One region of the Enterobacter ludwigii genome, then DNA from elsewhere that is predicted to be linked to it. Evidence: predicted binding sites of a transcription regulator. Region 1 holds the regulator's gene; the other holds the start of a gene.
The links. Region 1 encodes PhoB, which activates phosphate uptake and scavenging genes when phosphate is short. Its sites were predicted from a motif close to CTGTCATAAAACTGNCNNAT; they were not measured.
Positions count from the first base shown of each region.

Region 2: kdgR (DNA-binding transcriptional regulator KdgR) is a predicted target of PhoB. The motif match lies at 8,621-8,640, and genes of this name have one in related genera.

Region 1 covers NZ_CP017279.1:125,665-140,510, forward strand. Annotated here, with positions in the region: gene BH714_RS00595 (YaiI/YqxD family protein) at 56-514, shown strand; gene aroL (shikimate kinase AroL) at 659-1,183, shown strand; gene yaiA (protein YaiA) at 1,228-1,419, shown strand; gene BH714_RS00610 (AroM family protein) at 1,657-2,334, shown strand; gene ppnP (pyrimidine/purine nucleoside phosphorylase) at 2,406-2,693, shown strand; gene rdgC (recombination-associated protein RdgC) at 2,739-3,653, opposite strand; gene mak (fructokinase) at 3,777-4,682, shown strand; gene sbcC (exonuclease subunit SbcC) at 4,744-7,875, opposite strand; gene sbcD (exonuclease subunit SbcD) at 7,872-9,077, opposite strand; gene phoB (phosphate response regulator transcription factor PhoB) at 9,265-9,954, shown strand; gene phoR (phosphate regulon sensor histidine kinase PhoR) at 9,976-11,271, shown strand; gene brnQ (branched-chain amino acid transporter carrier protein BrnQ) at 11,681-13,000, shown strand; gene proY (proline-specific permease ProY) at 13,082-14,455, shown strand; gene malZ (maltodextrin glucosidase) at 14,609-14,846, shown strand, end outside.
Region 2 covers NZ_CP017279.1:2,014,783-2,029,628, reverse strand. Annotated here, with positions in the region: gene BH714_RS09555 (PqiB family protein) at 1-1,339, opposite strand, end outside; gene yebS (membrane integrity lipid transport subunit YebS) at 1,308-2,591, opposite strand; gene BH714_RS09545 (GAF domain-containing protein) at 2,724-3,221, shown strand; gene proQ (RNA chaperone ProQ) at 3,318-4,004, shown strand; gene prc (carboxy terminal-processing peptidase) at 4,024-6,072, shown strand; gene htpX (protease HtpX) at 6,266-7,147, shown strand; partial or broken gene BH714_RS09525 (MFS transporter) at 7,195-8,566, opposite strand; gene kdgR (DNA-binding transcriptional regulator KdgR) at 8,745-9,536, shown strand; gene BH714_RS09515 (YobH family protein) at 9,601-9,840, opposite strand; gene mgrB (PhoP/PhoQ regulatory lipoprotein MgrB) at 10,000-10,143, shown strand; gene BH714_RS09505 (YebO family protein) at 10,218-10,508, shown strand; gene BH714_RS09500 (MBL fold metallo-hydrolase) at 10,532-11,521, shown strand; gene BH714_RS09495 (DUF2627 domain-containing protein) at 12,047-12,163, shown strand; gene cspE (transcription antiterminator/RNA stability regulator CspE) at 12,203-12,412, shown strand; gene ftsI (peptidoglycan glycosyltransferase FtsI) at 12,644-14,350, shown strand; gene rlmA (23S rRNA (guanine(745)-N(1))-methyltransferase) at 14,418-14,846, shown strand, end outside.

The sequences.
Region 1 (14,846 bases):
CTTAACAACGAAATGCAGGCGACAATAGTCGGCAGAATCATTATGGGGAGACAATATGGCGATTTGGGTTGATGCGGACGCGTGTCCGAATGTGATTAAAGAGATTTTATTCCGCGCGGCCGAGCGCGTGCAGATGCCGCTTACGCTGGTGGCGAACCAGAATATTCGCGTACCGCCTTCCCGATTTATTCGCGCGTTGCGGGTTCCGGCTGGCTTTGACGTGGCGGATAACGAGATTGTGCGTCTGTGTAGTCCCGAGGATCTGGTGATCACGGCGGATATCCCGCTGGCCGCGGAAGTGATTGAAAAGGGAGCGGCGGCGCTGAACCCGAGAGGGGAGCGTTATTCGCCGGCGACCATTCGTGAAAGACTCACCATGCGTGATTTTATGGATACGCTTCGCGCCAGCGGCGTGCAGACCGGCGGGCCAGACAGCCTGTCCCAGCGCGATCGCCAGCAGTTCGCCGCAGAGCTTGATAAGTGGCTGCTCGAAGTCAAGCGTCGCACTGCGTAATGATAACCATTGTCACTTTGTGGTACAGTATGGCCTCCGCAGGGTTGTCATCCCGTACCGCTTTGCAGTAAAGTAAACGCAACATCTTCTGCAATTATTTCTTTACGCTCTTCGGCCATCCGGCATCAAGGGGAACACCTGGTTATGACCCAACCCATCTTTTTAGTTGGCCCCCGCGGCTGTGGGAAAACCACCGTTGGCCTGGAACTGGCACGCGCGTGCGATCGTCAGTTTGTTGATACCGACCACTGGCTGCAAACCGAAGCCGGGAAAAGCATCGCGGAAATCGTTGAGCAAGAGGGGTGGGAGAGCTTTCGCGCCCGTGAAACGGCCGCGCTGAAGGCGGTCACCACGCCGTCTGCTGTTATCGCAACCGGTGGCGGCATTGTTCTCGCCGAGTGTAACCGTCGCTTTATGCGCGAGAAAGGGATTGTCATCTACCTCAGTGCACCCGTTTCGGCCCTGGTAGGGCGGCTGGAAGCATTTCCGGAAGAGGGACAACGTCCTGCGCTGACCTCCCGGCCGCTCAGCGAAGAGGTGAGCGAAGTGCTGGCCGAACGCGATGCGTTATACCGCGAAGCGGCACACCACGTTGTGGATGCTTCCGCTTCACCCGAGGACGTGGTAATTCAGATTATTACCGCCCTGCGTTTGGCTTGTGCCAGCTAAGCGGCGTCTATACTTATAGCTCAGACATAAAAAAAGGATGAGCTATGCCAACCAGACCTCCCTATCCACGTGAAGCACGCATCGTTACCGTTGAAAAAGGCAATGGCGATCAAACCGTCACCTGGTATCAGCTGCGTGCCGATCACCCCAAACCAGACTCTCTGATCAGTGAACATGAAACTGAACAGGAAGCGCTGGATGCCAAACGGCGCTACGAAGATCCTGATAAGTCGTGAATGAATTCCTAAAGGGCTAAATACCGTGCCTGAATCACACTTTTTACTCATCGCAAATGTTAAGCAGGAGTTAATATTTAGTTATTACAGGTAACTCCGTAACGGGCAGGCGATCTTTACATTTCGCGATGGGGATCACCTGCTACGCTTGGTGCTGTTTTGTTGAAAAAACGAACTGTGCAGCGTAGTGAGCCTGTACCTGTGTGAAAGATTTAGCGGTAATGGAAGGCGATGAAGATGAAGGCGACGTTGGCGATCCTCACTATTGGTGTGGTCCCTGTAAGCGAAGTGTTACCGCTCTTAACCGAGCATGTATCTGAACAACAGATAACGCATCTAAGCCTGCTGGGGAAGATGAGTCGGGAAGAGGTCATGGAAGACTACGCTGTAGAGGCGGGGGAGGATCCCCTGGCGACGTTATTAAGTGACGGTAAACTGGCGCATGTTTCGCGTCAGAAAATCGAGCGCTCGCTGCAGAGCGTAATAGAAGTGCTCGATAATCAAGGCTATGACGTTATTTTACTGATGAGTACTGCACCTGTTAAGGGACTCATCGCGCGTAATGCGATTTTGCTGGAGCCGATGCGGATCATTCCGCCGCTGGTGGCCTCCATTGTTGACGGGCATCAGGTGGGGGTCATTGTTCCCATTGAAGAGCTCATGGACAACCAGACGGCAAAATGGCACGTACTCGAAAAAAAGCCTTTGTATGCGCTGGCCAATCCCTTCTGGGACAGCGAGGCCGCGCTGATTGAGGCAGGACGGGAACTGCTGGAGAGAGGGGCCGATGTGTTGATTCTGGACTGCCTTGGATTCCACCAGCACCACCGTGATTTACTGCAAAAGGCGCTGGATGTCCCGGTGCTGTTGTCCAATGTTCTGATGGCCCGGCTGGCCGCAGAGCTGTTGATCTAATGATTTTGCGTGACAGGTGATGATCATGGCCCCTATAGTGAATTTTTATCTAAAAATATAAGGGCCAGTTCATGCTTCAAAGTAACGAATACTTTTCCGGTAAAGTGAAATCCATTGGTTTTACCAGCAGCAGCACTGGCCGCGCCAGTGTCGGCGTTATGGCTGAAGGGGAATACACCTTTGGTACAGCCGAAGCTGAAGAGATGACGGTGATCAGCGGTGCGCTCAACGTCTTGCTGCCGGGGGAAACAGAATGGAAAGTTTACTCTGCCGGACAAGCGTTCAACGTCCCTGGCCACAGCGAATTCCATCTGCAGGTTGCTGAACCGACCTCTTATCTGTGCCGCTACCTGAAATAAAACGTTTTATTCCCTCTCCCTGCCGGGAGAGGGTCACTGCAGGCATTACCGCTGCGCTTCGCCGCCGAGGCCTTCTACCAGATTCTGAATTAACGCTGCCAGCTCTCCGGTCATCAGGATAAAGTCCGCGTCAAAGCGCTGGGCGTAATCTTCACGATCGATATCTTCGTTCTGATCGCGCAGCTCATCGCAGAATTTCAGACGCTTCACCGAGCCGTCATCGCACATCACAAACTGAATACGCTGCTGCCAGTCGAGTGCCAGTTTGGTCACCACTTTGCCCGCTTCAATGTGTACGGCGATCTCGTCGCTCACCAGATCCTGCTTTTTCGCGCGGATCACGCCGCCATCTTCGAGCAGGGCTTTGAGCTCGGCTTCATCAAGGATCTGGAAGCCCTGGGCCGCTGTACCGCTGCGCACCCATTCGGTCAGGGTCAGTTCAATCGGCGTTTCCAGCGCCAGCGGAACGACCGGTAACGATCCGATGCTTTTGCGCAGCAGGGCCAGCGTATCTTCCGCTTTTTTGGCGCTGGCGCAGTCCACCATGATTAGCCCGTTAACGGTATCGATCCACATCATTGTCTGGCTGAAACGGCTAAAGGCGCGCGGCAGCAGAGAGTGCAGAACTTCGTCTTTCAGCGAATCTTTTTCGGTTTTTTTCAGCTTGCGGCCCTGTTCGGCTTCAAGCTTGAAAATTTTCGCTTCGAGCGCCTGCTTGACCACCGGTGTGGGCAGAATTTTTTCTTCTTTGCGGGCGCAGACGATGATTTGACCCGTGCTGCTGGCGTGGGTCAATGCATCGCTTTGTGAACCCATTGGAGGAACCCAACCGGTTTTTGCCATATCCTGGCTACCGCAAGGGGAAAAGCTATAAGCGGCTAACTGTTTTTCCATCTCTTCTGCACGCAGCGAAACGTCGCGGCTGAGACGGTAAACCATCAAATTTTTGAACCACAGCATGATAATTTCCACGGCCTTGTCGTTAAATCAGCGGGCATGATAACGAATTGTCGCATCGCTTGCATTGCTAATCGGGAAGCGGGCTTCTACTCTGTTGATAATCAAAATAATGAGGAGTGTCTTGTGCGTATTGGGATTGATTTGGGCGGCACCAAAACAGAAGTCATCGCACTGAGCGAGCAGGGGGAGCAACTGTTCCGCCACCGTCTGCCTACGTCGCGCGATGATTATCACCAGACTATCGAGACGATTGCCCGGCTGGTCGACATGGCTGAGCAGGCGACAGGGCAGACCGGCACCGTTGGGATGGGGATCCCGGGCTCAATCTCGCCCTATACCGGGGTGGTTAAAAACGCCAACTCCACCTGGCTCAACGGTCAGCCTTTTGATAAAGATTTAAGTCAGCGCCTGAACCGGGAAGTGCGTCTGGCAAATGACGCCAACTGTCTGGCCGTCTCCGAAGCCATTGACGGTGCCGCCGCAGGGGCCCAGACCGTTTTTGCGGTCATTATCGGGACCGGCTGTGGCGCAGGTGTGGCCCTGGGCGGGCGTGCCCATATTGGCGGCAACGGTACGGCGGGCGAGTGGGGACATAACCCCTTGCCGTGGATGGATGAAGATGAACTTAAATACCGCGCCGAGGTGCCGTGCTATTGCGGCAAGCAGGGCTGTATTGAGACGTTTATCTCCGGCACCGGTTTTGCCACCGATTACCACCGCCTGAGTGGCCAGCCACTCAAGGGGAACGAGATTATGCATCGGGTCGGGGAACACGATCCGGTGGCTGAGCTGGCTCTCAGCCGCTATGAAATGCGGCTGGCGAAATCTCTGGCGCACGTGGTGAATATCCTTGACCCTGACGTGATTGTGCTCGGCGGCGGGATGAGCAACGTCGACCGTTTATATGCCACGGTACCGAATCTGGTGAAGCAGTGGGTCTTCGGCGGCGAGTGTGAAACCCCGATCCGCAAAGCGGTGCATGGGGACTCCAGCGGCGTGCGCGGCGCCGCGTGGCTCTGGCCGCTATAGCCATTCTCCCTCTCCCTACGTGAGAGGGGGCGGGATGAAGGTGCCCTTATGCAGGGCACCCTCACTCCACCGCAAACACCTTATCCAGCTTGCTATACCCCAGCCCGTTAATCTTCTTCACTTTGATCTGCACCGGGATCCGCTCTTTCATCGCCTCGACGTGGCTAATCACGCCAATGGTTTTCCCGGTGGCGTTCAGCGCGTCGAGCGCATCGAGGGCGGTATCCAGCGTTTCGCTGTCGAGCGTGCCGAAGCCTTCATCCAGGAACAGCGAATCGATGCGTGTCTTGTGGCTCACCAGATCGGAAAGCGCCAGCGCCAGTGCCAGGCTAACAAGGAAGCTTTCGCCGCCGGAGAGGGTACGGGTATCGCGCACCGCGTCCGCCTGCCAGGTATCCACCACTTCGAGTTCCAGCGCATCGCTGACCTTGCGCTGCAGCAAATAGCGCCCGTGCAGGCGATTTAGCTGCTGGTTGGCAAGCCAGACCAGATTATCCAGCGTGAGCCCCTGGGCAAACTTACGGAACTTGTCGCCGGTGCTGGAACCTATCAGCGAATTCAGATAGCTCCAGTCATCGGCCAGCCGCGCGGCCTCTTCAATATGCTGCATGAGCGCCAGCTGGTGCTGACGGTTATCGCTGTCCTGTTTAAGCTGCTGGCGGATTTCACCCTGATGAGTGGTGTTCTCCCGAAGCTGTTGCCCGAGTTGCTGTAGCTGCAACTGCAGGGTTGGCGCGTCGAGTTCCAGCCCTTCCGGTCGCTGCGTCTGATGAGCCTGCAGCTGCTGGTTTGCCTGTGCGAACAGCGCGGTTGCCTGCTGAAGCTGGTTTTCCAGGGTCTGCTTACGGTGTTCAAGACGGCGGATGGTCTCTTCATCAAGCAGTGCAGCCAGAAAGGCCTCCCGATCGGCGAAGCAGCTTGCGGTCAATGCGGCGGTAAAATGCGTCGTGGCGTGCTGCAGTCGCTCGCTTTCGAGGCTTTCCTGCTGTTGCAATGTGGCAAGCTGGCTCTGAAGAGAAACGCATTCGTCGTGCGTTTCGCGCCAGTTATCAGGAATGGCCGGTTCGGTTTCTGTGTCGTTTGTGGCGGGCAGGGTGTCGAGCAGCGGCATCAGAGCCGTCATGCGCTCCTGCATGACGCCATGCTGAGTGTGTTTTTCCTGCCACTGTGCGAACTCGGTTTCTCGTTCGTTCAGCCAGGCAGCCTCTGTGCCTTCTTCCGGGACGTTGAGTGACAGCGTCAGCAGGGTCGTTTCCAGCGCCTGGCGCGTGGCCGTCAGCTGCTGTTGATACTGACGCGCCTGCGCGTCCTGTTCATTCAGCTGTTGCTGCAGCGTCAGACGCTGGCTCAGCTGGTAAAGCTGACGCTCATACTGCTCTTGTTCGTTCATCCACGGGGCAATATCTTCCTGAATATTCAGAGTGATATTCAGGGACGCGCAAACGGATTGCCACTCTTTAGTGAGCGCTTGCTCCTCCTGAGAGAGCGTCTGAGCGTCGTCTGTCTCACGCTGGATCTGCCGGGTCAGGGCATTCACCTGGCCGAGAACTAACAATCCTTCCTCTTTAAGCGCAGCGACCTCTTTGGCTAACTGGTCGCGACGCTGCTGGTTGGCACTCAGCTCCAGCGCCTGATAGGCAGTGACCGCCGGGTGCGAGGTTGAGCCGCACAGCGGGCAGGGCTGTCCCGCCTGCAGCTGCGCACGCTCTGCCTCCAGACTTTTAATCTTCTCTTCCTGTCTGCAGAGCGTTTCAAGATCCAGATAATGCTGGTTTTTCTCTTTGTACTGCTGGCGACGCAGCGTCAGCGTTTCATTGAGTTTTACCTGCTCTGCCTGGGCTTTCTGCAGGCTTTCACCGCTCTGGCGCAGACGCTGTTGCAGCGGCAGATAACGGGCCTGAAGCGACATCAGCCGCTGGCGGAAAGTCCGTGACTGAGCCTGTTGCTCCATCGCCACGCTGACCTCGTCAGCCGTGAGCGTCAGGGCGTTTTCCGGCATCTCTGTCAGCTTCTGGCGTAATTCAGCAATGCGCGTGGAAAGCGTGGCGATCTGATGTTTATCGCGATTCAGCTGTGCAAAATGGGCGCGCCAGCCTGCTATCTCCTGGCCCCACTGACGATAACGCTCGTGCTCTGCCAGCCACTGTGCCAGCGCCGTAAGGTCGGTCTGCAGTTGTGCATGGCTACGCTGGGCCGTATTACGGATACGCGAGCGCAGCGCGGTTTTTGCTTGTAAGCGAGCATTTACTTCAACAATGCGCTGCTTCGTTTGCCCCAGCCGGGTGGTTTGCTCTTGCTGGCTGTCCCACAGTGGTCGCAGCTGGGCGGCGGGGTGAGCAAGCTGGAGCGTTGCCAGCTCGGGCGCAGCCTCGGTCAGTGCCTGTTGCGCCTGTTGCTGCAAGGTGGCAACGCGCTGCTGCTCACGTATGAGCTCGTCATTGCGCGTAAGCCACTGAAAATCTTTCTGTTGATTCTGCTGTTGCGCCAGCAGCGTTTTTTCTTCGTCAGTAAGTGCCTGCAAACTTTGCTGTAACTGCTGCTGTTGCTCTTCACTCAACAACACGACGCCTGCAGCCTGTGCTTCATACACCTCAAGGGCGTTACGTACGGCTTTGTGTTTCTCAAACACCATGGCGGAAATCTGACCGTAGATCTCGGTTCCGGTCAGTTCTTCCAGCAGTTCGGCGCGGTCGGAAGGTCTGGCATTGAGGAAGGCGGCAAATTGCCCCTGAGAGAGCAGCATTGAGCGGGTAAAACGGCCATAATCCAGCCCGGTGAGGGCGGCCGTTTGTTCCAGTTTATCCGACACTTTGTCGGCCAGAATTTTACCGTCCTCACAGCGTGCCAGCTCGACGCGTGGGGCCTGAAGATTACCGTCGGGCTGATTTCGCGCGCGGTTCTGACTCCAGAAAGCGCGATAGGCAATACCTTTGACTTCAAACTCAACTTCGGCAAGGCATTCGGCCGTGTCGCGCGTCATCAAATCGTTTTGTGCCTGGGAGACTTTCTGCAGACGCGGCGTTTCGTGATACAGCGCCAGACAAATGGCGTCGAGCAGGGTCGTTTTCCCTGCGCCGGTAGCCCCGGTAATCGCAAACAGTCCGTTGCTGGCAAACGGCTCCGCGGTAAAATCGATTTTCCACTCACCCTTCAGTGAGTTGAGATTTTTCAGACGCAGGCTGAGGATTTTCATGCGTTTTCTTCCTCATCGTTCAGGGCATGCAGGGTGTGCGTAAACAGCTCGTTCAGCCGTGCGCGTTTCGCGTCGTCAATCTCCTCGTGGGAGAGCCGGCGTTCAAAGACCTCTTCCACCCTGAGTTCGCTGAGCGTTTCGCGCTGAGCGCCGAGCAGAATTTTCTCGCGCTGCTCGCGGCTGCGGCGCACCAGCAGCACCTCTACCGGCAGGTCTTCCGTGAGTACCTGAATTTTACGCTGTACATCATGCAGGTAGTCGGCGCTGGCGATCTCAATATCCAGCCAGACCGGCGGGTTTTGTTCCACGCCGCGCCACTGTTCAAGCTGGGCGGTGATGGCGTCCAGATCGCCTTTCAGCACCGCCAGCGGCTGGGTGACGGGCACTTCCAGCGTGTCAACGGCGCTGAGCTTGCCGTCGCTAAAGCTCACCAGATGGACACTTTTGGCTTTGCCGGTCTCATCAAAACTCAGCGAGATGGGCGAGCCGCAGTAGCGAATGTGCTCGCAGCCGCCGATAACCTGCGCCCGGTGGATATGCCCGAGGGCAATATACTCCGCGGGCGGGAAGTTTTGTGCCGGGAAAGCATCCAGCGTGCCAATATAAATGTCACGCACCGCGTCGCTTTTGCTGGCCCCAACGGTGGTGAGGTGCCCGGTGGCAATCACCGGAATCGCCTGGTCACCGCGAAGGGCACAGGCCTGGGCATGCTGCTGGTGGTAATAGTCGGTGATAGCCTGCAGCAAATGCTGCTGTTTTTCAGCGCCGGAAAGCCCCGCCTGGCTTTGGACAATATCGCGCGGGCGTAAAAATGGGATCGGACACAGTACCGCACCCGGCGTCCCGTCGCGCTTTTTCAGGATCTGCGGCGCATGTCCTGCGCTGGCCACCACGGTAGTATTGAGGAACGCCAGAATATCGCGGGATTCATTTAACGTTGCGACGGAATCATGGTTGCCGGCAACAATCACCAGATGACAGCCCGTTTGCTGCAGATTGACGACAAAACGGTTATATAACTCGCGCGCATAGCTGGGGGGCGAGCCGGTATCGAAGATGTCACCCGCTACAATAATGGCGTCTACCTCATGAGAGCGGGCCGTATCCAGCAGCCAGTTCAGGAACGCTTCGTGTTCAGCCGCCCGGCTTTTGCTGTAAAAATTTTGACCCAGATGCCAGTCAGAGGTGTGTAGTATGCGCATTGCTGATCCGTGGCGAAAAAGAGAAAGCAGGATTATAAACTGTCAGGGAACAGAAAATAACCGCTGTAATAAAACAACAGTTTGCCCTTTATAGTGGTACTGTTTTTCATAAATCTGTCATAAATCTGACGCATAATGACGCCGCATTACAAACTTGTAACTTAAATAAGATAAAACAGGGCAAAGTATGGCGAGACGTATTCTGGTCGTAGAAGATGAAGCTCCGATTCGTGAAATGGTGTGCTTCGTGCTCGAGCAAAATGGCTTCCAGCCGGTTGAGGCGGAAGATTATGACAGCGCGGTGAACCAGCTGAATGAACCCTGGCCCGATCTGATTCTGCTCGACTGGATGTTGCCTGGCGGCTCCGGGCTGCAGTTTATCAAACACCTGAAACGTGAAGCGCTAACCCGCGACATACCGGTTGTGATGCTCACGGCGCGCGGTGAAGAAGAGGATCGCGTACGCGGTCTGGAAACGGGGGCGGACGATTACATTACCAAACCGTTCTCACCGAAAGAGCTGGTTGCCCGCATTAAAGCCGTGATGCGCCGCATTTCACCGATGGCGGTGGAAGAGGTGATTGAGATGCAGGGACTGAGCCTTGACCCTACCTCACACCGCGTCATGACCGGTGAAAATCCCCTCGATATGGGGCCTACCGAATTTAAACTTCTGCATTTCTTTATGACTCACCCGGAGCGCGTATACAGCCGCGAACAGTTGCTGAATAACGTCTGGGGAACTAACGTGTATGTCGAAGACCGGACGGTTGACGTACATATCCGCCGCCTGCGAAAAGCGCTGGAACTGAGCGGCCACGATCGCATGGTGCAGACGGTCCGCGGCACGGGTTATCGTTTTTCAACCCGTTTCTGAACAATGACAGGAGTGTGACGCGTGCTGGAACGTCTGTCATGGAAAAGGCTCGTCTTTGAACTGATCTTATGCTGTATTCCGGCCTTCATTCTGGGGGCCTTTCTTGGATATTTGCCGTGGTTTCTGCTGGCGTCGGTTACCGGGCTTCTGATCTGGCATTTCTGGAACCTGCTGCGCCTCTCGTGGTGGCTGTGGGTTGACCGAAGTATGACGCCTCCGCCGGGAAGCGGAAGCTGGGAGCCGCTGCTGTACGGTCTGCACCAGATGCAGATGCGTAACAAAAAGCGGCGTCGGGAGCTGGGAAGCCTGATCAAACGCTTCCGTAGCGGCGCTGAGTCGCTGCCGGATGCTGTCATTCTGACGACCGAAGAAGGGACGATCTTCTGGTGTAACGGCCTCGCGCAACAGCTGCTGGGCCTGCGCTGGCCGGACGATAATGGCCAGAACATCCTCAACCTTCTGCGTTATCCCGAGTTCACGCTGTACCTGAAAAAGCGTGATTTTACCCGCCCCCACAACCTGAAGCTCAATAATGGGCGCCATCTGGAAATCCGTGTGATGCCTTACAGCGACCAGCAGTGGCTGATGGTTGCCCGTGATGTCACCCAGATGCACCAGCTGGAAGGGGCGCGACGCAACTTCTTTGCCAACGTCAGCCACGAATTACGCACTCCGCTGACGGTGCTTCAGGGGTACCTGGAGATGATGCAGGAGCAAACGCTGGAAGGCGCGCCGCGCGAGAAAGCGTTGCATACGATGCGTGAACAAACGCACCGTATGGAAGGGCTGGTGAAACAGCTGCTGACGCTCTCGAAAATTGAGGCCGCCCCCTCGCTGGCATTGAATGACACCATTGATGTGCCGATGATGCTGCGGGTGGTGGAGCGCGAAGCGCAGACGTTAAGCCATAAAATGCATCAGCTGACCTTCGAGGTCGACAACACGCTCAAGGTGCTTGGCAGCGAAGATGAGCTGCGCAGCGCCATTTCCAATCTGGTGTATAACGCGGTGAATCATACGCCAGCGGGGACGGATATCGTGGTGCGCTGGCAGCGCACGCCAACGGGCGCTGAGTTCAGCGTAGAGGATAACGGGCCGGGGATCGCACCTGAACACATCCCGCGTCTGACCGAGCGCTTCTACCGGGTGGATAAAGCGCGCTCACGGCAGACCGGCGGCAGCGGTCTGGGGCTGGCTATTGTGAAACACGCGGTGAATCATCATGAAAGCCGTCTCGATATTCAAAGCACGCTGGGTAAGGGAACCCGCTTCAGTTTCGTTATCCCGGAACGATTAATTGCCAAAAAGATCGCCTGACGACAGGCGTGTCAGTTTACCTTTCCACGGGCCAGCGTTTGCTGGCCCGTTTGCTTTGCAGTCAAGCGAAACGCGGCTGAATATTATACGGCTGGCTGTTTTTTGTTCGCATGATTAGCCATGGGTTTTTCTTATAATTAGCGTATTGTGCTGATCTGATTTTTGATGCTGGCATATTGTTCTGGTTTCACGATCCCATCTTGCCTTTAAACGTTATAAGCGTTTAAATTGCGCCCCAGATACTGTCATACCGACTGTATTTGCGTGGTAAATCGAAAAACTATTCTTCTCCACGCCAGGACGGGAGCATATCCCGCTGAAATTGAGCAAATTTTCCGCTGTATCGTCCCGTCAGGGATAGCGAAAATCTCAATGTTTTCAACACCACATCCACAGGCAGTAAGGTTTTATGACCCATCACTTAAAATCGCGTGACATCATCGCGCTGGGCTTTATGACATTTGCGCTGTTCGTTGGCGCAGGCAACATCATTTTCCCTCCAATGGTTGGCTTACAGGCGGGTGAACACGTCTGGACCGCTGCGTTTGGTTTCCTGATTACTGCTGTGGGTCTGCCGGTACTGACCGTCGTCGCGCTGGCGAAAGTCGGTGGTGGCGTTGATAGCCTCAGCACCCCGATTGGCAAAGTGGCCGGCATTCTGCTGGCGACCGTCTGTTATCTGGCCGTTGGCCCGCTGTTTGCGACCCCGCGTACCGCGACCGTATCCTTCGAAGTGGGGATTGCCCCGCTCACTGGCGATGGCGCGATGCCGCTGTTTATCTACAGCCTGATCTACTTCGCGATTGTGATTCTGGTTTCCCTCTATCCGGGCAAGCTGCTGGATACCGTGGGTAACTTCCTGGCTCCGCTGAAAATCGTGGCGCTGATTGTGCTGGCGGTTGCGGCCATCGTCTGGCCCGCAGGCCCGATTAGCGATGCGATGGACGCCTATAAAAACGCCGCGTTCTCCAACGGCTTTGTGAACGGCTACCTGACGATGGATACGCTGGGCGCAATGGTGTTTGGTATTGTTATCGTGAATGCCGCACGTTCCCGCGGCGTAACGGAAGCGCGTCTGCTGACTCGCTACACCATCTGGGCTGGCCTGATGGCCGGTGTGGGGCTGACGCTGCTGTACCTGGCGCTGTTCCGCCTGGGCTCAGATAGCGCCATACTGGTCGATCAAAATGCCAACGGCGCGGCGATCCTCCATGCTTACGTACAGCACACCTTTGGTGGTGCGGGTAGCCTGCTGCTGGCGGTACTGATTTTCCTGGCGTGCCTTGTCACCGCCGTGGGGCTGACCTGCGCCTGCGCTGAGTTCTTTGCTCAGTATCTGCCGCTCTCTTACCGCACGCTGGTCTTTATCCTGGGCATCTTCTCCATGGCGGTGTCAAACCTCGGTCTGAGCCACCTGATTCAGGTCTCTATCCCGGTGCTGACGGCCATCTATCCGCCGTGTATTGTGCTGGTGGTGCTGAGCTTCACCCGCCCGTGGTGGAACAACTCGTCGCGAATTATTGCGCCAGCCATGTTTATCAGCCTGATTTTTGGTATCCTTGACGGGATTAAAGCATCCGCCTTTGCGCAAATACTGCCAGCCTGGACACAGCGTCTGCCGCTGTCCGAGCAAGGCCTGGCCTGGTTGATGCCTACCGTTGTTGCACTGGTTCTGGCCATTATCTGGGATCGTGCTGCAGGGCGTCAGGTCGCATCGAACGCCCATTAATCAACGGCAACAAACTGTTTAACCACGGGGCTTAAGGCCCCGTGGTTTTTTGTTTTTTTCGAGTTGAATGGCAAGATTTAAATGGAAAGCACTAACAAACTCAAACGTGGACTCAGCACCCGCCACATTCGCTTTATGGCGCTGGGATCCGCTATCGGTACCGGTCTTTTTTATGGCTCGGCAGATGCCATTAAAATGGCCGGTCCCAGCGTTCTGCTGGCCTACATCATCGGTGGCGTGGCCGCGTATATTATCATGCGCGCCCTCGGGGAGATGTCGGTTCACAATCCGTCTGCCAGTTCGTTCTCGCGCTATGCGCAGGAAAACTTAGGCCCGCTGGCGGGCTTCATCACCGGCTGGACCTACTGCTTCGAAATTCTGATTGTGGCTATTGCCGACGTTACCGCCTTTGGCATCTACATGGGCGTCTGGTTCCCCGCGGTTCCGCACTGGATCTGGGTGCTGAGCGTGGTGCTGATCATCTGTGCCGTCAACCTGATGAGCGTGAAGGTGTTTGGTGAACTGGAGTTCTGGTTCTCCTTCTTCAAAGTTGCCACCATTATCATCATGATTATCGCGGGCTTCGGGATCATCATCTGGGGTATCGGCAACGGCGGTCAGCCAACGGGGATCCATAACCTCTGGAGCAACGGCGGCTTCTTCAGCAACGGCTGGCTCGGTATGGTGATGTCGCTGCAGATGGTCATGTTTGCCTACGGCGGGATCGAGATTATCGGCATTACCGCCGGGGAAGCGAAAGACCCGGAGAAATCCATTCCGCGCGCCATCAACTCAGTGCCAATGCGTATTCTGGTGTTCTATGTGGGGACGCTGTTCGTCATTATGTCCATCTACCCGTGGAACCAGGTGGGCACTAACGGCAGCCCGTTTGTGCTGACCTTCCAGCATATGGGCATCGCGTTTGCCGCCAGCATCCTGAACTTTGTGGTGCTGACCGCCTCGCTTTCGGCAATCAACAGTGACGTCTTTGGCGTGGGCCGCATGCTGCACGGAATGGCGGAGCAGGGCAGTGCGCCTAAGGTGTTTGCCAAAACCTCTCGTCGCGGCACGCCGTGGGTGACGGTAATGGTGATGACCGTAGCCCTGCTGCTGTCGGTCTACCTGAACTACATCATGCCGGAGAATGTGTTCCTGGTGATTGCGTCGCTGGCGACCTTCGCGACCGTGTGGGTGTGGATCATGATCCTGTTGTCGCAGATTGCGTTCCGTCGCCGTCTGTCACCGGAAGAGGCGAAAGCGCTGAAGTTCAAAGTGCCGGGTGGGGTGGTGACAACCGCTGTCGGTCTGGTCTTCCTGGTCTTTATCATCGCCCTGATTGGCTATCATCCGGATACCCGTATCTCCCTTTACGTGGGCTGTGCGTGGATCGTCCTGCTGCTGCTGGGCTGGATGTTCAAATGCCGCCGCGACCGTCAGCTGGCGCAGGCACAGTAATCTTCCCTCTCCCCGCAGAGGGACTGGAAGGAGGCATCCGCTCACGCTGATGCCTCCTCCCCCGTCCTCCTCCCTCAATAAACCTCGTCATGATGAGCTAACCTTAACCACCCTGTGGCAAGGTGACGTCAATTTCATCAAAGGGGATTCGTGATGTTAAACGCCTGGCACCTTCCGGTTGCCCCATTTGTTAAGCAAAACAAAGACAACCTTGTGATTACGCTCTGGCTGGCGGGGGAAAATCAGCCTGAACGCGTGACGCTACGCGCCGAAATTGATAACGAAGAGACCGCGCTGAAAATGCATAAGCAGCGCAGCCAGCCGCAGCCCGGGATCACGGCGTGGCGGGCAAACATCGATTTAACCCGTGGACAGCCGCGTCGTCGCTACA
Region 2 (14,846 bases), 1.9 Mb from region 1:
CATGGACAAGGTCGCTGTATTGCGGATCGATAGCCACCGAGAAGCTCACGCCGTTTTCAGAGAGCGTACGCTCCAGTACCTGGCCCACCTGGACGCCATGCAGAATCAGCGGCTGGCCGGCTTCGATACCGTAACTTTCAGGCGCGGTCAGTTTTACCGTTACGACGCCCGGTTTTTGCAGCAGCGCTTTATCTGCCGGCGCAACAACGAAACTGTTGCTGGGTTGACCTTCACCGGGGATCAGTTCAAACGTATTGCCGGTCAGAAGATTGCTCAGGCTGGTATCGTTCAGAGACAGTTTTGGGCTGCGCATCTCGATACGCGTTTTTTCACGCAGGAGATCAACCACGCTCGGGTCGACAGTCATCTCACCGGTCACGGAACCGCCTGGATTGAGCGTCATTTTGGTGAGTTGCCCAACCTGCAATCCCTGATACATAAGCGGTGTGGAACCCGCTTTCAGCCCTTTAGCGTCGGGCAGGGCGAGTTTGACGATCACGCCGCGCTGGCTGTGCGCCAGGTCAGCATACAATCCGAAGGTGTCATCTGCCGTGGCCGGGCTGGAGTTTTCCGGAGAGTCGAAGGCAACGGCACCGTTGACCAGTGCGGCCAGGCTCTCGAGCTTCACTTTGGCACCGCTCAGACTGAGATCGGCATCCACGCCGGAGACGTTCCAGAAACGGCTGCCTTTTTTCACTAGGTTAGTGAAGCGGCGATCGATTAACACATCAATCGTCACGCCCTGTTTATTCGGGTTGATGGCGTAATCATAAACGCGACCTACCGGAATTTTACGGTAATAAACCAGTGAGCCACTGTTGAGGGAACCCAAATCTGGTGCCTGCAGATGGATCATCAGATCGCCGTTGTTCAGTCGGTATTTTGGTTGGGTATCCAGCGCAACAAAGTGATCCTGCGGTTCACCTTTACCCGGCATCATGCCGATGTAGTTACCGCCAACCAGTGCATCCAGCCCTGAAACACCCGCCAGAGAGGCCTTAGGCGTTACCAGCCAGAACTGCGTTTCGCTGCGCAGCGCATCCTGCATATCGGACTTAATGCTGGCGCGGACCTGAATTTTATTCAGCCCTTTTCCCAGGCTGATGTCCTGAACGGTACCCACTTCAACCCCCTGGAAGCGGACAGGGGTTCGCCCGGCCACAATGCCGTCGGCAGACTGGAAGTCAATGGTGATGGTGCTTCCGCGATCTTCATAGCTCGTCCAGATAAGCCAGCCTGCAATCATCAGGGCGATGACAGGCAGCAACCAGAATGGAGAAATGCGGCGTTTTGTTTTAATTCTCGCTTCAGTCGGCGAAGCGGGCGTTTCCTGACTCATGTGCATCCCAAAGTAAGCGGCTATCCAGCCATTCCACAGCAAGAATAGTCAATATCACCGCGGAGCCGAAATAAAAAGCTGCGGGTCCCATTGTAAAAGCCAATAACTGGTCGCGATTGATCAGCGACATCATCAACGAAATCACGAACAAATCCAACATCGACCAGCGGCCAATCCAGGTGACGAATCGCAAAAGCAGAATTCGGGTACGTAACCCTTGCTCACATTTGAAGTGAATACTCAGGAGCAGGGTAAACATCACCACCACTTTGGTAAACGGCACCAGAATACTGGCGATAAACACAATTGCCGCCACCCCCACGTTGCTGTGGGCGAGGGAGATGATCCCGGAGAGGATGGTATCCTCCTGGCGCCCACCATTCACGTAAATGATGGAAATCGGCAGCATATTGGCCGGGATCAAAAAGACCAGCGAGGCAATCAGCGCGGCCCAGCATTTTTGCAGACTGTTGTTGCGCCGCAGTCTCAGGGGAATATGACACCGCGGGCAACGGCCACGTGGGTCGGGCAAGCCAGTATAGTGACACCCCAGACAGACCCGGAGACTTTCATCCGGTCGCGTGGCCGGGCGCTGAGGGTAAAAGCGCTCCCAGAGCTGTTCGACGTTCAGATGAATGAGTGTGAGGATGCTGAGCAAGACCAGGCAAATAAATGCAAAGAGTCCGACCCCGGGCTGCAAGAACGCATAGTCCTGGACTTTTATGGACGCCACGCCGACGCCCACCAGGTAGATATCCAGCATGACCCACTCTTTCAGTTTGTCCAGCATCAGCAACACGGGGCGGAGATTCATCCCCAGAATGTTACCAAACCAAAGATAGGCAATGGCGGCGACCAGCACCAGCGGCGCGCCGACCGTACAGAACAGCACCATGGCGGCGGTGAGCGGGTCACCCTGGCGCGTCATCTGCCAGATCCCCTGCAGTACGTTGGCATCAATACGCACACCAAGCAGGTACAGCTTCAGCAGCGGTTCGCCCCAGGCAAACGGCATAAGAAGCATCATGGTGATGGCCATCGCGGCGAGGCGGGTCAGCGACCAGTCGCGGCCGTCGCGAATTTTAGCGTCGCAGCGGGGGCAAAAAGCACTTTCATGCGATTTCATCTTCGGCAACATAAAAAGCGTATCGCACTGCGGGCAACGCTGATAATGTGCACGAGGCAAAGCTTCGCTTACCGTATGGACAGTTATCTTTTTTGTCGGCGTAATTTTGGTTGTTTTTAAGGCCATCAGCTGCGCACAAATAAGTATTGTTGAACGTTATATTAACTCATGAACGGATTCATCTTGAGCATGAGCGCATTTAATGCTTATTTTAATAGGCTATGCGGTAATTTTGTAAGACAACTAAGTGATTGAATAATGAACAAAACAGAATTCTACGCGGATCTTAACCGCGATTTTAAGGCATTGATGGCGGGTGAGACCAGCTTCTTAGCCACTCTGGCAAATACTAGCGCATTGCTGTTTGAACGGCTATCAGACGTTAACTGGGCCGGTTTTTACCTTCTGGAAGGTGAAACGCTGGTGCTTGGCCCGTTCCAGGGGAAAATTGCCTGCGTGCGTATTCCCGTAGGACGCGGCGTTTGTGGTACAGCGGTCGCGACTAATCAGGTACAGCGCGTCGAAGACGTCCATGCGTTTGACGGACACATTGCCTGTGACGCAGCCAGTAATTCTGAAATCGTTCTGCCTCTGGTGGTAAAAAATCAGATTATTGGCGTTCTGGATATCGACAGCACGGTCTTCAGTCGCTTCACAACCGAGGACGAACAAGGGCTGCGCGAGCTGGTGGCGAACCTCGAAAACGTTCTCGACGCAACCGATTATCAAAAATTCTTTGCGAGCGTAGCAGGATAATCAACGGATAACGTAGCATTTACTGATAGCGTCATTATAATGACGCCTGTTCATGCCTGCGCTTGTTGGCAACGTCCGTTGTAATCAGGAAATTTCATGGAAAATCAACCTAAGTTGAATAGCAGTAAAGAAGTTATCGCATTTCTGGCCGAGCGTTTCCCACAGTGCTTCAGTGCTGAAGGTGAAGCTCGTCCCCTGAAAGTCGGTATTTTTCAGGATCTGGTGGCACGCGTTGAGGGGGAAATGAACCTCAGCAAAACTCAGCTTCGTTCCGCCTTACGTCTTTATACTTCGAGCTGGCGTTACCTGTACGGTATCAAAGCGGGCGCGACGCGTGTTGATCTTGACGGCAACCCTTGTGGTGAGCTGGACGAGCAGCACGTTGAGCACGCACGTAAACAGCTGGAAGAAGCCAAAGCACGCGTTCAGGCACAACGTGCAGAACAGCAAGCGAAAAAACGCGAAGCCGCAGCGGCAAACGGCCAGGAAGAAGCGCCTCGTCGTGAGCGTAAACCACGCCCAGCGCCGCGTCGTAACGATAATAACGATCGCAAACCGCGTGCTGACAAACCAGCAGCTAAAGCCCCGCGCGCCCCTCGTGAAGAGCCGCGCCATACGCCGGTTTCTGACATTAACGCCCTGAGCGTGGGTCAGGCACTGAAGGTGAAAGCGGGTAACAACGCAATGGACGCCACCGTACTGGAAATCACCAAAGATGGCGTTCGTGTACAGCTGACTTCTGGTATGTCAATGATTGTACGCGCAGAACACTTGTTGTTCTGAAACGGAGGCCAAGCCTGGCATGAACACTTTTTTTAAGCTCACCGCGTTGGCGGGCCTGTTTGCTATAACGGGCCATGCTTTCGCAGTGGACGATATCACGCGTGTTGATCAAATTCCGGTCCTCAAGGAAGAGACGCAGCACGCGACGGTGAGCGAGCGTGTGACCTCACGCTTCACCCGTTCGCACTATCGTCAGTTCGATCTCGATCAGGCCTTTTCGGCCAAAATCTTTGACCGCTATCTGAACTTGCTGGATTACAGCCATAACGTACTGCTCGCCAGCGATGTCGAGCAGTTCGCTAAGCGTAAATCCGGGGTGGGTGACGAGTTGCGTTCAGGCAAGCTGGATCTGTTCTACGATCTCTATAACCTGTCGCAAAAGCGCCGCTTTGAACGCTATCAGTATGCGCTGAAAGTGCTGGAACGTCCGATGGACTTCACCGGCAACGACACCTTTAATCTGGACCGCAGCAAAGCGCCCTGGCCGAAAGACGAAGCCGAGCTGAATGCGCTGTGGGATGGAAAAGTAAAATACGACGAGCTGAGCCTGAACCTGACCGGCAAAGATGAAAAAGAGATCCGTGACACGCTGACGCGTCGTTACAAATTCGCTATTCGTCGTCTGGCTCAGACCAACAGTGAAGATGTTTTCTCACTGGCGATGACCGCTTTCGCTCACGAAATCGATCCACATACCAATTATCTCTCGCCTCGCAATACCGAACAGTTTAATACCGAAATGAGCCTGTCTCTGGAAGGTATCGGTGCGGTGCTGCAGATGGACGATGATTACACCGTGATCAACTCAATGGTCGCCGGTGGCCCGGCGTCGAAAAGCAAAGCGATAAGCGTAGGCGATCGCATTGTTGGTGTGGGTCAAACCGGACAGAACATGGTCGATGTGATCGGCTGGCGTCTGGATGATGTGGTTGCGCTGATCAAAGGCCCGAAAGGCAGCAAAGTTCGCCTTGAAATTCTGCCAGCCGGTAAAGGCACCAAAACCCGTATCGTTACCCTGACGCGTGAGCGTATCCGCCTGGAAGACCGCGCGGTGAAAATGTCGGTGAAGACCGTGGGTAAAGAGAAGGTGGGTGTTCTGGATATCCCGGGCTTCTACGTTGGGCTGACTGATGATGTAAAAGTCCAGCTGCAGAAGCTTGAAAAGCAGAACGTGAGCAGCGTCATCATCGACTTGCGCAGCAACGGTGGTGGGGCGCTGACCGAAGCGGTTTCACTGTCCGGGCTGTTTATCCCGTCTGGTCCGGTGGTTCAGGTGCGCGATAACAACGGTAAAGTACGTGAAGATGCCGACAATGATGGTGTGGTCTACTACAAAGGCCCGCTGGTGGTCTTGGTCGATCGCTTCAGTGCTTCCGCGTCTGAAATCTTTGCCGCCGCTATGCAGGACTATGGCCGTGCGCTGATTGTCGGTGAGCCGACATTTGGTAAAGGTACCGTACAGCAGTATCGTTCTCTGAATCGTATCTACGATCAGATGCTGCGTCCGGAATGGCCTGCACTGGGTTCGGTTCAGTACACCATTCAGAAATTCTATCGTGTGAACGGTGGCAGTACGCAGCGTAAAGGCGTGACGCCGGATATCATGATGCCGACAGGCACGGAAGAGACTGAAACCGGCGAGAAGTTTGAAGATAACGCATTGCCGTGGGATAGCATTAACGCCGCGACCTACGTGAAAGCGGGTGATATGACGCAGTTTGGTCCTGAACTGCTGAAAGAGCACAACGATCGCATCGCCAAAGATCCGGAATTCCAGTACATCATGAAGGACATTGCTCGTTTCAATGCCCTGAAAGATAAGCGGAATATTGTTTCTCTCAACTACGCTCAGCGTGAGAAAGAGAACAACGAAGATGATGCAACGCGTCTGGCGCGTATCAACGATCGCTTCAAGCGTGAAGGTAAGCCTCTGCTTAAGAAACTGGACGATCTGCCAAAAGATTACCAGGAGCCGGATCCTTACCTCGACGAGACGGTGCATATCGCTCTTGACCTGGCGAATCAGGAAAAGGCGAAGCCCGCCGTGCAACCCGCACCGGCAAAATAATCCCCCAACAGGCACAAGAAATTGTGCCTGTTTCTTTTTGTTCCGCATTCTCCCGTCAGGCAAATTTCCAATTGTGTAAAGTTGTGTCTTTCTGGTGACTTACGCCCGATGGATGCTTGAAAATAGCCGTAATACCCATACGATGTGGGTAATCGCATAGTGCGCTTTGTTAAACTGAGGTTAAAAGAAAATTATGATGCGAATCGCGCTCTTCCTGCTCACCAACCTTGCGGTGATGGTGGTTTTCGGGCTCGTGCTAAGCCTGACAGGAATTCAGTCGAGCAGCGTTCAGGGTCTGTTGATTATGGCGCTGCTGTTTGGTTTTGGTGGCTCATTCGTTTCACTTCTGATGTCGAAATGGATGGCACTGAAATCGGTAGGTGGTGAAGTCATTGAGCAACCGCGTAACGATATGGAACAGTGGCTGATGAATACTGTGGCTCAGCAATCGCAGCAGGCGGGTATCGCCATGCCGCAGGTGGCCATTTACCACGCGCCAGATATTAACGCCTTTGCCACAGGTGCCCGCCGTGATGCGTCTCTGGTTGCCGTCAGCACCGGGTTGTTGCAGAACATGAGCCGTGACGAAGCCGAAGCGGTTATCGCTCACGAAATCAGCCATATCGCGAACGGCGACATGGTCACCATGACCCTGATCCAGGGCGTAGTGAACACCTTTGTTATCTTCATCTCCCGTATTCTGGCGCAGATCGCGGCAGGCTTTATGGGCGGGAACCGCGATGAAGGGGAAGAGAGCAACGGCAACCCGCTGATCTACTTCGCGGTTGCGACGGTACTGGAGCTGGTATTCGGTATTCTGGCCAGCATCATCACCATGTGGTTCTCCCGTCACCGTGAGTTCCATGCGGATGCCGGCTCGGCGAAACTGGTTGGCCGTGAGAAGATGATTGCCGCGCTGCAGCGTCTGAAAACCAGCTATGAACCGCAGGAAGCGACCAGCATTATGGCATTCTGCATTAACGGTAAATCAAAATCGCTGAGCGAGCTGTTTATGAGTCACCCGCCGCTGGATAAACGTATTGAAGCGCTGCGCAGTGGTGAATACCTGAAGTAACGCTAAGAAGAGCAATGAGCCGGGCTGGAGATATCCGCCCGGCTTTTTTATGCCTGTACTCTGGGCTGGGTAATGCGCAGCCCGCTGATGATGGCGCCGAGGGTGGCAAGGGCGCCTGCGGTGAAAAGTGCAACGTGGTTGCCATTTTGCCCGGCAAGATTAAACATCAGCGCGACCAGGGCCGCGCCGGTGCTTTGTCCCAGCAGACGTGCGGTGCCCAACATACCGCTGGCACCACCGCTGCGATGGCGCGGCGCTGAGGTGATGATGGTGTGGTTGTTAGGCGACTGGAACAGACCGAACCCTGCACCGCACAGGATCATGCGCCAGATGATATCCAGATCGGTGGGTGATGAGGGGAGTAGTGCGAGTGCGAACAGCCCCGTGGCCATGACGGCAAGCCCCAGCGCGCCAAGCAATCCGGCGTGGACGCGCTCAATCAAATACCCTGCCAGCGGCGCCATTACCATCGTCGCCAGTGGCCACGGCGTTAACAGCAGTCCGGTCTCGACTTCAGTACGTCCCACCACACTTTGCAGGAAGAAGGGCAGAGAGACCAGGGCCAGCATCTGAGCGCAGAATGAGCAAACAGAAGTACAAATCGAGAGAGAAAAAAGAGGAATACGCAGCAGGTCGACAGGCAATAAAGGGACAGGGAGCGCGAGCTGGCGGCGTACAAAGAAGAAGCCAATCACCAGCAGCGCAATGAGCTCCGCGGCGGTAAGTATAAGGGACTGACCTTGTGCAAAGCCGCTCAGGGCAGTAATCAGCAGGCCAAAGGTCAGGGCATTCATCACTGCGCTGATAAGGTCAAAACGTGGCATCGTGCTTTTGGGACCGTTCGCGGGAAGATAGCGCAGAGCAAAGAAGAGGGCCACAATACCCAGCGGTACGTTAATGGCGAATAACCACTGCCAGGACGCGACAGAGAGTATGGCCGCCGCAAGGGTTGGCCCGGCCGCAGACGAGACGGCGACAATAAACGAGTTTATCCCCATACCGCGTCCCAGATGACGCTGCGGATAGATTAAGCGGATCAACGCCGTGTTGACGCTCATCAGTGCCGCCCCCCAAAGCCCTGCGCTATACGCGCAAGCGTCAGAGTATGCAGCGAATCAGAAAGGGCACAGAAAAGTGAAGTAAAGGTGAATACCAGCAGGCCGCATTGATACACCCGTCGGTAACCGAACATATCGCCCAGAAAGAGAACGAGAGCAGTGAAACCACGATCGCTATCTGGTAGGCATTGACTATCCATATAGAACTGGCAGGGGAGGCATGCAGGTCGCTGGCAATGGTTGGCAGGGCAACGTTAGCGATTGCACCGTCAAGGACGGCCATTGAAATACCGATAACAATCGTGGCGATAACGCCATACCGCTGAGGCAAAGGCAGGCCATCGGACAGGTTTTTTTCCATTAGGGATGAAAAGCTCAGTGTGAAATTATTCTCAGGGTAACTATTTTAGCATCGTTATTTCAGTTTTATGTCGCAGATTTGTAACGAAGTAAACGAGGATCGATTGCAGGTAACATGACGGGAATTTATAATAAAAACCGGTTCTGATTTTTATAAAACACTCTCTATGAGGTGGTAAATGGCAATTGCAGATTTGGATAAACAGCCAGATTCTGTTTCTTCCGTGCTGAAGGTGTTTGGCATCTTACAGGCGCTCGGAGAAGAGCGTGAAATTGGTATTACAGAGTTGTCGCAGCGTGTGATGATGTCGAAAAGCACCGTTTATCGCTTTTTGCAAACCATGAAGTCACTGGGTTACGTCGCACAGGAAGGCGAGTCTGAAAAGTATTCTCTGACGCTGAAACTGTTCGAGCTCGGGGCCCGTGCGCTGCAAAACGTGGATTTGATCCGCAGCGCAGATATCCAGATGCGTGAGATCTCTCGCCTGACCAAAGAGACTATCCACCTGGGGGCACTGGATGAAGACAGCATTGTCTACATCCATAAAATCGACTCCATGTACAACCTGCGCATGTATTCACGCATCGGTCGTCGTAATCCGCTTTACAGTACCGCGATTGGCAAAGTGCTGCTGGCGTGGCGCGATCGCGAAGAAGTGAAGCAGATCCTCGAAGGCGTGGAATATAAGCGCAGCACTGAACGCACTATTACCAGCACTGACGAGTTATTGGCCGTGCTCGACAAAGTACGTGAGCAGGGGTATGGCGAAGATAACGAAGAGCAGGAAGAAGGGCTGCGCTGTATCGGTGTGCCGGTATTTGACCGCTTTGGCGTTGTCATTGCCGGGCTGAGTATCTCTTTCCCGACCCTGCGCTTTTCTGAAGAACGTCTGCATGAGTATGTGGCGATTCTCCATACAGCCGCACGCAAGATTTCTGAACAAATGGGCTATAACGACTACCCGTTCTGATCCTTACGGGCACAAAAAACGCCGCACACAGTGCGGCGTTTTTTATCAGTATCAATCGGGGTGATTAGCCGTTATCAATGACGACGGATGTTTTACGCAGAACCGGGCAGTTGGTTAAACCAATGATCCCGCTGTCTGAATGAATATATTGTGCCGTGCTCATGCCCTGCGCGGTCATGTATTTGCATTGAATCCCTAATCCAGCGGCGTTTTCGGTGCTTCCCACAAGCACGCCATAGCCGGTTAACAGAAGGCCAACCCATACTACGGCCAGTGCAATAATTGTACGAATGATTAAATGCATCATTGCCTCTTTATCTTTGTTGTCATGCAGTAAGCCTAAACGGTTTACTCTATGAAACAAGTGCATGATTCTGAAAACGACCAGATGGCGGTACAGTTAGTCCTTGTTTAAGATAGCCGTGATAACCTGGTTATATCGGGCCTTTAGACGGAGTGTGGAGTGAAAAAAATACGCTGGGTGATTCTGATTATTGTGCTGGTAGCCTGTGTGGTGTTGTGGACGCAGACTATCAATGTGATGTGCGATCAGGATGTACAGTTTTTTAGCGGCGTTTGCGCAATCAATAAGTTTATTCCGTGGTAACACGCATTTTTTCTCAAGGTGATTTCCTTCCTTCGCACCAGTGGTAAGATAGACGTTTTTATTGAGGTGGTGAAATGGGTGAGTTACTGAATTCAGGGCTGCTAAATATGGCATCCCTGATGATCTCGTTGGTTGTTCTGCTGGTGGGGCTTGTCATTTGGTTTTTCGTAAACCGTGCCAGTTCCCGTACAAACGAGCAGATCGAACTGCTGGAAGCGCTGCTTGACCAACAAAAACGTCAGAATGCGCTGTTACGTCGTCTGTGCGAGGCTAACGAACCAGAAGAGAAAGCGTCGGCGAAAGACGCGGTTGCTGAAGACAACACTGAGCAGGATGACTTTATCCGCCTGGTGGCTGAGCGTTAATTTGTCTTATCCGGGAGGTGGCTGTGGTCTGGAAAAATCCCTGGTATGACCCCTCCCTGAAACATCACACACCGAACGGTTTTCGTAATACTGACCCCGTCGGGCATCAGCCCGGTGACGTTGATCGCTGGCGAAAAGCGCGCAATGAAGCTGGCTTACCCCGCCCCCCGGCAAACGGATATGAGGACTTTATCCGCCAGTGGTGGCAGCCGGCAACGCTTAAGCAGCCGCAGGGAAATGGGGTATGGTGGCTCGGACACGCAAGCCTGTTGTTGCACATTGATGGTAACACCCTGCTGACCGACCCCGTTTTTTCTCGCCGCGCCTCTCCCTTACCTTTCCTCGGACCACAACGTAAAACGCCTCCCGCTCTGTCTGTCGAACAGCTCCAGCAGCTCGATGCAGTGGTTATTTCCCATAATCATTACGATCATCTGGATGACGCGACCATTCGCCGGATCCTTAAACGCTTCCCCGACGTCACTCTGTTTGTTCCCTTAGGTCTGGGAGACTGGTTTCGCCGCCGGGGGGCAAGACGCATTGTTGAGCTCGACTGGTGGCAGAGTTTCACCTGGCAGGGGATAACGCTGTCCGCCGTACCGGCGCAGCACTGGAGTATGCGCACGCTCTGGAACCGCAATCGCTCCCTGTGGTGTGGCTGGGTGTTTGAAGGGCGGCATCATCGTTTCTGGTTCAGCGGCGACACGGGCTATTCACCTGAACTGCTGCGGATACCGGAAAGGCTGGGTAAAATTGACGCCGCGGCGTTGCCCGTTGGCGCTTATGCACCACGGTGGTTCATGGCCGTACATCATATGGATCCGCAATCTGCCGTTGCGTTGTGGCAACAGTTGGGATGCCCACTGGCGTTTCCCATTCACTGGGGCGTGTTTGAACTGGCTGATGAATCGCTTGATGACCCCGTGCGAGAGTTAACTGCAGTCCTCGATAATTTAGCACCGGTTAATAATTCCTTCAGGATACTGAAAATTGGTGAATATTTATCCTTATAAACGAAGCGCTGGATTGTTGCATATATTCTGTATGTCTAAGGTCTAAAGAATGTTTTATTTTTATCGAAACGTTTTGCTTGCCTTGTTTTGATGCAGAGTCATAAAAATTTCATTATTTTGGTGCATAACATTCTTTATTAGCTGGTGCTTTTTAATACAGTTTAGCGTGAAGGATTAACATTGTATTTCTACTGTAACAATACAGGGGCGTTACAATGATTTAAGCATAAGTTTTCACAAATTGTTCTAACTCAATCAATGTAGGGGTTTTTCTTAGCGGGTTGCTGGACGCACTGGAATGATTGAGCTATGTTAAAAAAGTCTTAGATAACAGCGGTTGTGAAAGCAACGGCGAGTCTGTGTAAGTGAGCAGGGCTGTCCATATGTCATGCGCATAATTGTGCAAAAGCATACCGGCACAGTTCGAATTTGTGCGGCGGATCGAGACATGTTTAAAAATGGCTTGCCATATTAAACATAGTGTGTGATAACACGTTTTGGGTCAAACGAGGTACAGTTCTGTTTATGTGTGGCATTTTCAGTAAAGAAGTCCTGAGTAAACACGTTGTCGTTGAATACCGCTTCTCTGCCGAACCTTATATTAGTGCCTCATGCAGTAATGTCTCAGTTTTATCTCAGTAATGCCTGCGGGCTAAGAAAACACTCTAAGGAATTTTGCAAATGGCAAAGATTAAAGGTCAAGTTAAGTGGTTCAACGAGTCTAAAGGTTTTGGTTTCATTACTCCTGCTGACGGCAGCAAAGACGTGTTCGTACACTTCTCTGCAATCCAGGGTAACGGCTTCAAAACTCTGGCTGAAGGCCAGAACGTTGAGTTCGAAATTCAGGACGGCCAGAAAGGCCCAGCTGCAGTTAACGTAACTGCTATCTGATCGAACCACTGCTGACTGAAGCACGTAGTACTTCACTCTCAGACATAAAGCCTCGCATATAGCGGGGCTTTTTTATGTGCCTTATCTTTCAAAATATTACCATCCCCGCTCTTGTTAGTAACTTGTTGCAAAGCTACGAGGTTAGTAGCACTGTTTTCCCTCCCTCTGGCCGTCTTTTCCCGTTAAATCAGGGCGTTGTTTAACAGTCCTGGGGTTCAGGTGAAGAAGAAAATGATAACGACCGCCGGCAATTTCACGCCGGCGCGTTTTGCGCTGCTCTGTTTAGCCATTTTTTGCAGTCTGGCGTTTTTGCTGGGCCGCGTTGCCTGGCTGCAAATTATTAAACCTGACAACCTGGTCAAGCAGGAGGATATGCGATCGCTGCGCGAACTGCCGATTGATGCTCCCCGCGGAATGATCATGGATCGTGAGGGCCGGCCGCTGGCGGTCAGTGTCCCGGTCAGGGCCGTGTGGGCCGACCCAAAAACGGTGCTGGCAAAAGGGGGCGTGGGCTTTGACGATCGCTGGCAGGCGCTGGCGAATGCGTTACATCTCTCCCTGAACACCCTGTCATCACGGATAAACGCGAATCCACAGGGGAGGTTCATCTACCTTGCCCGGCAGGTGGATCCTGCTCAGGCAAAATGGATCGATAAGCTGAATTTGCCGGGTATCAATTTACGCGATGAATCACGCCGTTTTTATCCTGCCGGGCATGTGGCGGCAAACCTGATTGGTTTCACCAATATTGACGGTCAGGGTATTGAGGGGGTGGAGAAAAGTTTCAACACCCAGCTAACAGGCAAGCCGGGCGTCCGCCAGGTCAGAGAAGACCGTTACGGTCGCGTGGTGGAGAATCTGACGGAAGTCGCGCCGGTGCCTGCGCACAATATTCAGCTCAGTATTGATGAGCGCCTGCAAACCATCACCGAAGATGCGCTAGATAACGCAGTGGCCTGGAACAAGGCGGAGTCGGGGGCATCAGTGCTCATTAATATCCCCACCGGTGAAATCCTCGCGATGGCGAGCTATCCGGATTTCAACCCCAATAACCGCCAGGGCGCGACAATAGACGATTTTCGTAACCGTGCCATCAGCGATACGTTCGAGCCAGGTTCAACCGTGAAGCCGCTTGTGCTGATGACGGCATTGCAACAGGGGCTGGTGCAGCCTGACAGCGTCATTGACACCCATCCGTATATGCTTGACGGGCACCGCATTCGGGATGTGGGTTACTACCCTGAACTCTCGATGACCGGGATCCTGCAAAAATCGAGCGACACCGGCGTATCTCGCCTCTCGCTGGCGATGCCTGTTCAGCACCTGATTGATACCTACCGGAACTTTGGTTTTGGTACAAACACCGGGCTTGGCTTAACCGGCGAGAGCGCCGGTCTGTTACCCCAGCGTAAATACTGGAGCCAGCTCGACAGGGCGACCTTCGCCTTTGGCTATGGTCTGATGGTCACCCCCCTCCAGCTGGCGCACGTCTATGCCACCATCGGCGGCTTCGGGCTGGAACGACCCCTCTCAATTACCCGTATCGATCCGCCCGTTATCGGGCACAGAGTCATGCCGGAAGAGATTGCTCATCAGGTCGAGCATATGATGGAGAGCGTTGCGCTGCCGGGCGGGGGCGGCGTTAAGGCTGCGGTGCGTGATTACCGTGTGGCGGTGAAAACCGGTACGGCGAAGAAAATCGATGACAGCGGCAAATATGTCGATAAATATGTCGCCTATACCGCGGGCGTCGCGCCTGCCAGCGATCCGCGTTTTGCGCTGGTGGTCGTGATTAACGATCCTCAAAACGGGGCGTACTATGGCGGCGCCGTCTCCGCACCGGTATTCAGCGAGATTATGGGTAACGTATTGCGTCTTGAGAACGTCAAACCCGATGGTCTGGCGCCTGATTCCTCGCACCTTATCGTCATGCGTTAACCCAGGCGTTTTATACCGGGGCGAATAGCGGTACACTTCGCCCTTTGATTTACGCCCCGGAGTTGCCATGTCCTTCAGTTGTCCCCTTTGCCACGCGCGTCTGACGCGATCAGAAAAAAGTTATGCCTGTCCGCAGGGACATCAGTTTGATATGGCGAAAGAAGGCTACGTGAATCTTCTGCCGGTGCAGCATAAGCGCTCGCGCGATCCGGGTGACAGTGCTGAGATGATGCAGGCACGCCGGGCATTTCTCGACGCCGGGCACTATCAGCAACTCAGAGAGGCCGTCGCGCAATTGCTGGAAGATAATCTGACTGACAGTGCAGCAGGCGTGCTGGATATTGGCTGCGGGGAAGGGTATTACACCGCGCGGTTTGCTGAGGTTGCACAAGAGAAGGGCGCGCAGACATTTGGTCTGGATGTTTCCAAAGTGGCTATCCGCGCGGCGGCAAAACGCTACTCCGGCGTGACGTTCTGCGTGGCATCGAGCCACCGG